3 regions of the Arthrobacter sp. RCC_34 genome follow, and region 1 is predicted to be linked to each of the others. Evidence: riboswitches for the same ligand, from Rfam matches in the RefSeq annotation. Region 1 holds a riboswitch; each other region holds the start of a gene.
The links. Region 1 has a riboswitch for thiamine pyrophosphate ahead of AB6732_RS12685 (ECF transporter S component). Riboswitches for the same ligand answer to the same signal wherever they lie in the genome.
Positions count from the first base shown of each region.

Region 1 (2,260 bases):
ACCCGTGGCCAGATCTCGGAGGGCGGCACGGCGAGGTTCTCCGCGCCGAAGGCGACGTCGTCGCCCACGCGGCCGAGCACCACCTGCGTCTCCGGATCCTGCTGGACGAGACCGGCCCGGCCCCGGGCATCCCGGGGTACGCGGCCGTCGATCAGGAGCGTGCCGGACTCGTCGGCGTCGTCGTCCTCCGCAGAGCCGAGGACTCCGGCAAGAGCGTGGAGCAGCGTCGACTTGCCCGCGCCGGACGGACCCAGCAGGAGGACCTTCTCCCCGGGTTCCAGGTCCAGGTCGAGCCCTGCCACAGCGGCCCGGCTGCGGCCGCCGTGACGCCAGCCCCAGCCTCGTGCCGTGACCCGGGCCGGCCGCACGCCGCCGGCGACTCCGCCCATGATCAGCCGAAGACCGGCTCGGTACCGGCCTTGCGGGAGGCGAAGGAGGAGAGGGCACCGGTCCGGGCCAGGCCACGCGTGGCAACCCAGGACAGCGCGCCTGCGATCACGGCGCCGGAGATGAGGCAGAAGAGGATGTAGAGGAACTTGGCGGTGCCGTCGTAGGCGATGTTCCAGCCCCAGGGCAGGAAGCTGTCGTTGAGACCGCAGAAGAGTCCGGACGCCGCCCCGGCCAGAACCGCGGTGGGCAGGTTGAACTTCCGGTAGAGGAACGCGGCGAAGATCAGCTCCGCGCCGAGGCCTTGGAGCAGCCCGGAGATCAGCACGGTGAGCCCGTACTGCGAGCCCATGATGAGCTCACCGCTCGCGGCCACGGCCTCGCAGAAGATGGCGGCGCCGGGCTTGCGGATGATGAGGGCGCCGAGCACGGCAGGGATCATCCACCCGCCGGCGTAGAGGCCCGAGAGCGGAGCGTAGGCGGCGGTCAGCGGGGTGATCAGGTTCGCGCCCTGGGACCACGCCCAGAACAGCACGCCACCGGCCACGGCGATCAGTGCCGCCACCACGATGTCCACCACGCGCCAGCCACGACGCTGGGCAACAGCCTGAGTAGTCATTGTCATCCTCCTGGGATTACAGGAGGGGAGGTGCCCGGAGGCACGTTCTGAGATGCTCGACTCCCTATCGCCGGTACTAACCGGATCAGGTTCGAGGGTCTGCGGTTGCTCCGCACTCTCAGCGCCCACACACCCTGCGGTGGCGGCGCTCCCCTGTCGTTCGTTGTGCACCCCAGTTTATACCTGCACGACGACGCCGGCGCAGGCCCCGCTGTCACATTCCCCGGGCGCCGCGAGAGTGAGCCCGGGCCGGGTGCGCGCGGGACGCCCACCGATGGCTGAACTCGCTATGGAGAGCCCGAGCACGCTGTCGCCCGTAGCGATCTCGAACCCCCGGCAGCGAGCTCAGCGCCGCGCCTACGGACAACACACGGGTGGCCCTCCTCACGAAACTTGGTCCCGTCTCTTCGCCATCGTTAGGCTCACACGCAAGCCGAACGTGACGATGGAAGAAGACTGATGCGCCCCCAGAAGGCCGGACTAACCGCCAAGACCCTCCTCGCCTCGCTGTCCCTCGTGGTCGCCGCGGGGACGCTGGGAGCGTGCGGGGCGCCGTCGTCGTCCAGTGCCTCCGCGCCGTCCGCGAGCGCCACCCCCAGCAGCACCGCACCGGCCACGCCGTCCGCCGAGCTCATGGCGAAGCTGGTCCCTTCTGATGCGAGGATCATCGCCAACCCGGCGAAGCCGCGGACCACGCTCATCCTCTTCACCGATTACCAGTGCCCGTACTGCGCCAAGATGGACACGCTGATCGAGCGGGCCAAGAAGGAGTACGGCTCCGAGGTGCGGATCGTCGTGCGCAACTTCCCGCTCCCCATGCATGAGAACGCCCCGCTCGCGGCCAAGGCCGTGGAGGCCGCGGCTGAACAGGGCGCCCTGGAGAAGATGGGCCACCTCGTGTTCAGCAAGCAGGCCGAGTGGGCCAAGTCCACGTCGGGCCAGGCGGAGACCTTCACCGGGTACGCCCGCGAGCTCGGGCTGAACATGGACCGCTTCGCCAAGGACTTCACGTCCCCGGCCGTCGCGACCCGTGTCCAGCGGGACCTCGACGACGCCAAGGAACTCGGCCTGCGGGGCACCCCGTCCCTGGTCCTGGAAGGTCAGCTGCTGCAGGTCGACTCCAGCGACTACAACACCCTGAAGTCCCCGCTGGATCAGGTTCTGGGGAACTGAGCGCCGCCCCGGTCCGGGGCGTCCGCCAGCTCTCCACCACGGGTTCTCCACCAGGCCCCCGTGCCCGCTGCCTACTGCTGA
Region 1 covers NZ_JBFUPW010000003.1:204,677-206,936, forward strand. Annotated here, with positions in the region: gene AB6732_RS12680 (ABC transporter ATP-binding protein) at 1-389, opposite strand, end outside; gene AB6732_RS12685 (ECF transporter S component) at 392-1,006, opposite strand; TPP riboswitch at 1,051-1,171, opposite strand; gene AB6732_RS12690 (DsbA family protein) at 1,466-2,179, shown strand.

Region 2 (2,260 bases), on a different contig from region 1:
ACCGGTCGGGCCGGAAGGCCGCCCAGCGCCCGTCGTCGTGTCCGTCGAGCAGGTCCAGGACCGCCCGGGCCGCCACCGGCGTCAGCAGGACGCCGTGCCGGAAGAATCCCGTGGCGATGACCAGACCCGCCACCTCGCCGCCACCTGCCGCGGCGACCCGCCCGAGCAACGGCGCATTGTCCGGTGTCCCGGGCCGCGCCCGGGCCGTGATCTCCTCGAGTTCGAGCTCCGCGACCGCGGGGACCAGCTGCTGTGCGTCCCGGAGCAGCTGGTGCACACCGCCCGCCGACACTCCGGCCTGCCCGTCCTCGCGCTGGGTCGCTCCGATGACCACCGTGCCGTCCTCGCGGGGCACGAGGTAGACGGGGAGGCCACGGACCGAGCCGCGCACCGTCGCGGAGAGGAAAGGCCGCAGGCGTTCCGGGACCCGCAGGCGCAGGATGTCCCCGTGCACCGGGCGCAGCGGCAGGTCGAGCCCCTCGGGAAGCTCTCGCAGTTCGGGCGATGCCAGGCCGTTCGCCACGACGACCTCGTCCGCGGTCACGACACGGCCCGAGGCGAGCAGGACCCCCGTCACCCGGCCCGCCGTGGAGCCGCCGTCGTCGTCCGCCTCCCAGCGGAGAGCCTCCGCGCGCTCCGTCAGCACCGTCCCGCCGTCGCGACGGAAGGCCTCCAGCATCGCGGCGTGCAGAATCCGCGGGTCGACCTGGTGGTCACCCGGGGTGAGGAACGCCCCCGACAACTGGGGAGACAGCAGTGGCTCCATCCTGCGGGCCTCCCGCAGCGACACCGCCTGGACCTCCAGTCCATGCGCCTGCTGCGCCGCCTGGAGATCGGCGAGTGCGGCACGGTCGGCCGCGTCGAAGCCGACCACGAGCGTCGGCGTCGTCCGATGGCCGTTGGAGGGTCCGAACGGGGCCGCGAAATCCTCCCAGAGCGCTGCCGACTCCAGGGTCAGGGCGAGGAGGTCTTCCTCCTGATAGTGGTATTCGCTCACCGGGGCCAGCATGCCGGCGGCGGCGAAGGTCGCGCCCTGCGCCGGGGCCGGATCGATGAGCGTCACGCGACGGCCGGAGCGCAGCAACGTCCAGGCGATCCCCAGGCCCACGATGCCCGCGCCGATGACGGCCACGTCCGCCGGCTCCTGCTCCATGCTCCTCGTCCTTCCCTACGCCGGTACTAGCCGGATCAGGTGTGGCGGTCGGCGCTCAAGCCCTCTCAGCCGGCGAATGTGACCATCCGCTCCGGCTCCCGCAGTACCGCACCAGTCTAGAGGAACTAGGCTGAAGCCCATGGGTAATCGAGCAATTGCGACACCTTCCCTCGCCGCCGCACGGCTGTACGTCTGCACGGATTCGCGGGCGGAACGGGGCGACTTCGCGGACTTCGTGGATGCCGCGTACTCCGGCGGGGTGGACATCATCCAGCTGCGGGACAAGACGATCGAGGCCGCCGAGGAACTGGAGCTCCTCGCCGTGCTCCGGGAGGCCGCCGAACGCCACGGGAAGCTCTGGGCCGTGAATGACCGCGCCGACATCGCGCAGCTCTCCGGCAGTCCGGTGCTGCACCTCGGCCAGAAGGACCTGCCGCTCCCTGCCGCGCGCTCCCTGCTGAACGACGACGTCGTGCTGGGCCTCTCGAGCCACGCACCGGAGCAGGTGGACGCCGCCCTCGCTGCCGCGGCCCGCGGCGAGACCGACTACTTCTGCGTGGGACCGCTCTGGGCCACGCCGACCAAGCCCGGCCGCGCCGGAGTGGGTCTCGACCTCGTCCGGTACGCGGACTCGACCGGGACCTCCGTGCCATGGTTCGCCATCGGCGGCATCGACCACGGGAACGTGGCCCAGGTGGTCGAGGCCGGGGCGCGCCGCGTGGTCGTGGTCCGCGCCGTCACCGAAGCCTCCGACCCTGCGGACGCCGCCCGCCGCCTGCTGGCGGAGCTCCCCGACGCCTGACACCTCCTTTTAAATAGACAGCCACAGCCTTTAAACAACCACAGCCCCGGCGCCTTCTCGCGAAGGTGCCGGGGCTGTGGCCGTTGGAGCACGAACCTACTGGATTTCGTACTTCATGCCCTCGGGCTTGCTGGGCATGGCGCACAGCACGATGAGGATGATGCCACCCACGTACGGGATGAGCGACAGGAAGAACATCGGGCCGGGGAAGCCTGCATCATGCAGACGGCGCCACGCGACGGCGATGTACGGCACCAGGAGCGCCAGGGCGATGATTCCGCCGAGGATCAGGAGGATGGTGCCGA
Region 2 covers NZ_JBFUPW010000001.1:586,056-588,315, reverse strand. Annotated here, with positions in the region: gene thiO (glycine oxidase ThiO) at 1-1,153, opposite strand, end outside; TPP riboswitch at 1,149-1,265, opposite strand; gene thiE (thiamine phosphate synthase) at 1,293-1,955, shown strand; gene AB6732_RS02775 (DUF805 domain-containing protein) at 2,052-2,260, opposite strand, start outside.
Region 2: another riboswitch for thiamine pyrophosphate. It lies ahead of thiO (glycine oxidase ThiO); the one in region 1 lies ahead of AB6732_RS12685 (ECF transporter S component).

Region 3 (2,260 bases), on a different contig from region 1:
GACGACTTCCAGGCCGAGCGCGCGCTGGTAGTAGTCGCTCATGAGGTTCATGTCGGCGACCTTGAGCATGACGGTCCCCATGCTCAGATCTGCGGGGAGGAGGTCCTGGGAGTGCGGGAGCGAAGTGTTCATACCTCTTAAATTACTTGAAGCTTCAATTTATTCCATACCGCTGGGGCGTTTCTCCCCGGGCAGGTCACCGTTCAGCACCACACGTCGGGGCGCCGCCAGCGTGCCCAGGTTCCTCCGCGGGTCCTGCGCGTACAGCACCACATCGGCGGGAGCGCCTTCCTCGAGGTTCTCCGCCCCGAGCCATTCGCGGGCGGACCAGCACGCCGCATCAAGGGCGACCACGGACGGCAGCCCGGCACGGTGCAGCTCCGCGACCTCGTCCGCGATCCGCCCGTGTGCGATCACGCTGCCCGCATCCGTGCCCGCGAAGACCTGCACCCCGGCGGCGTAGGCGCGGGCGACGTTCTCGTACCGTCCCTCCCAGAGGGCATGCATGTGGGCCGCGTAGACCGGGAACTTCGGCTCGGCCTGGGCGACGATGTCCGGGAACGTGGCGATGTTGATCAGGGTGGGAACGATCGGGATGTTCGCCTCCACGAGCCGGGGCAGATGCTCGGGCTGGAGGCCCGTCGCGTGTTCGACGCAGTCGATCCCGGCGGCGATGACATCGTCCAGGACCTCCTCGCCGAAGCAGTGGGCCGTGACCCGGGCGCCTTCTTCGTGGGCCGCGGAGATCGCCTCCGCGACCAGCTCAGCGGGGAAGGACGGGCGGAGGTCGCCGGCGTCACGGTCGATCCAGTCCCCCACCAGCTTCACCCAGCCGCGCGGATCAGTGGCCACGGACAGACGGGCCTGCTCGCGGACGGTCTCCACGAGGTCCCGGTCCTCGACCTCGAGAGCCAGACCGCGGAGGTAGCGACGGGAGGCGGCGACGTGGCGGGCCGCCCGGATGATGCGCGGCGCGTCCGCCCGGTCGGTGAGCCAGCGGGTGTCCGCCGGGGACCCGGCGTCGCGCACCAGAAGAGTGCCCGCGGACAGATCGGCGCGTGCCTGCGCCAGTGAGGTGGCTTCATCCGCGGCGCCGCCCTCGACCAGGCCGATGTGGCAATGAGCATCCACCAGACCCGGAACCACCCAGCCGTCCAGCCTGAGGTCCGGCTCCACTGCGGGCATCCTGAAGGTCAGGCGCCCGTCGACGGACCAGAGCCCGAGCGCTTCGTCGTCCGGCCCCAGCAGAACGGGGCCCGTGAACTCGATGACTGGGTGACGTCGCATGTCCGGCATGGCTTCAAGCGTAGGTCAGTGAGCCTGCGAGCGGGAGATGACGGTCGCCGTCCGGGCGTTGCGGACCACCCCGTCCGGACCGTGCTACGGTGTTCGCGACCACACGGGTGTCCCAGGAGGGGCTGAGATCGGACTGACACTGTCCGGACCGTAGAACCTGACCGGGTAATGCCGGCGAAGGAAGTGAGTACCGATGAAATCCTTGCAGCAATCCCCTGCCCACAGCCTGGAATTCCTCACGGGAGACGACGGCATCGCCGTCCCCGTGACGAGCATCCAGCTGAACAACTCCCCCGACGGCGCGGCCAACCCGCCGTTCCAGGCGTACCGGACGGTGGGGCCGGGCAGCGATCCCGAACACGGCCTGCCGGACCTCCGCGCCGGCTGGATCCGATCCCGCGGCGACGTCGAAGAGTATGAGGGGCGTCAGCGTGATCTGCTCGACGACGGCCGCTCGGCCGCGCGTCGAGGAGCCGCCTCCGAAGAGTGGCAGGGTGCGCAGCGCCCGCCGCTGAAGGCACGGCCCGGCAAACGGGTGACTCAGATGCACTACGCCCGCGCTGGGATCGTGACCCCGGAGATGCGGTTCGTGGCACTCCGCGAGAACTGCCCGGTGGAACTCGTCCGCTCGGAGCTTGCGGCCGGTCGGGCGATCATCCCGGCCAACATCAACCACCCGGAGTCCGAGCCGATGATCATCGGCAAGGCCTTCCTGGTCAAGATCAACGCCAACATCGGAAACTCGGCGGTGACCAGCTCCATCGCCGAGGAGGTGGACAAACTCCACTGGGCCACCCTCTGGGGTGCAGACACCGTCATGGATCTCTCCACCGGGGACGACATCCACACCACGCGCGAATGGATCCTGCGGAACTCCCCCGTGCCGATCGGCACCGTGCCCATCTACCAGGCACTCGAGAAGGTCAACGGCGACGCCTCGGCCCTCACCTGGGAGGTCTTCCGG
Region 3 covers NZ_JBFUPW010000001.1:912,024-914,283, reverse strand. Annotated here, with positions in the region: gene AB6732_RS04225 (VOC family protein) at 1-132, opposite strand, end outside; gene AB6732_RS04220 (amidohydrolase family protein) at 160-1,287, opposite strand; TPP riboswitch at 1,390-1,496, shown strand; gene thiC (phosphomethylpyrimidine synthase ThiC) at 1,490-2,260, shown strand, end outside.
Region 3: another riboswitch for thiamine pyrophosphate. It lies ahead of thiC (phosphomethylpyrimidine synthase ThiC); the one in region 1 lies ahead of AB6732_RS12685 (ECF transporter S component).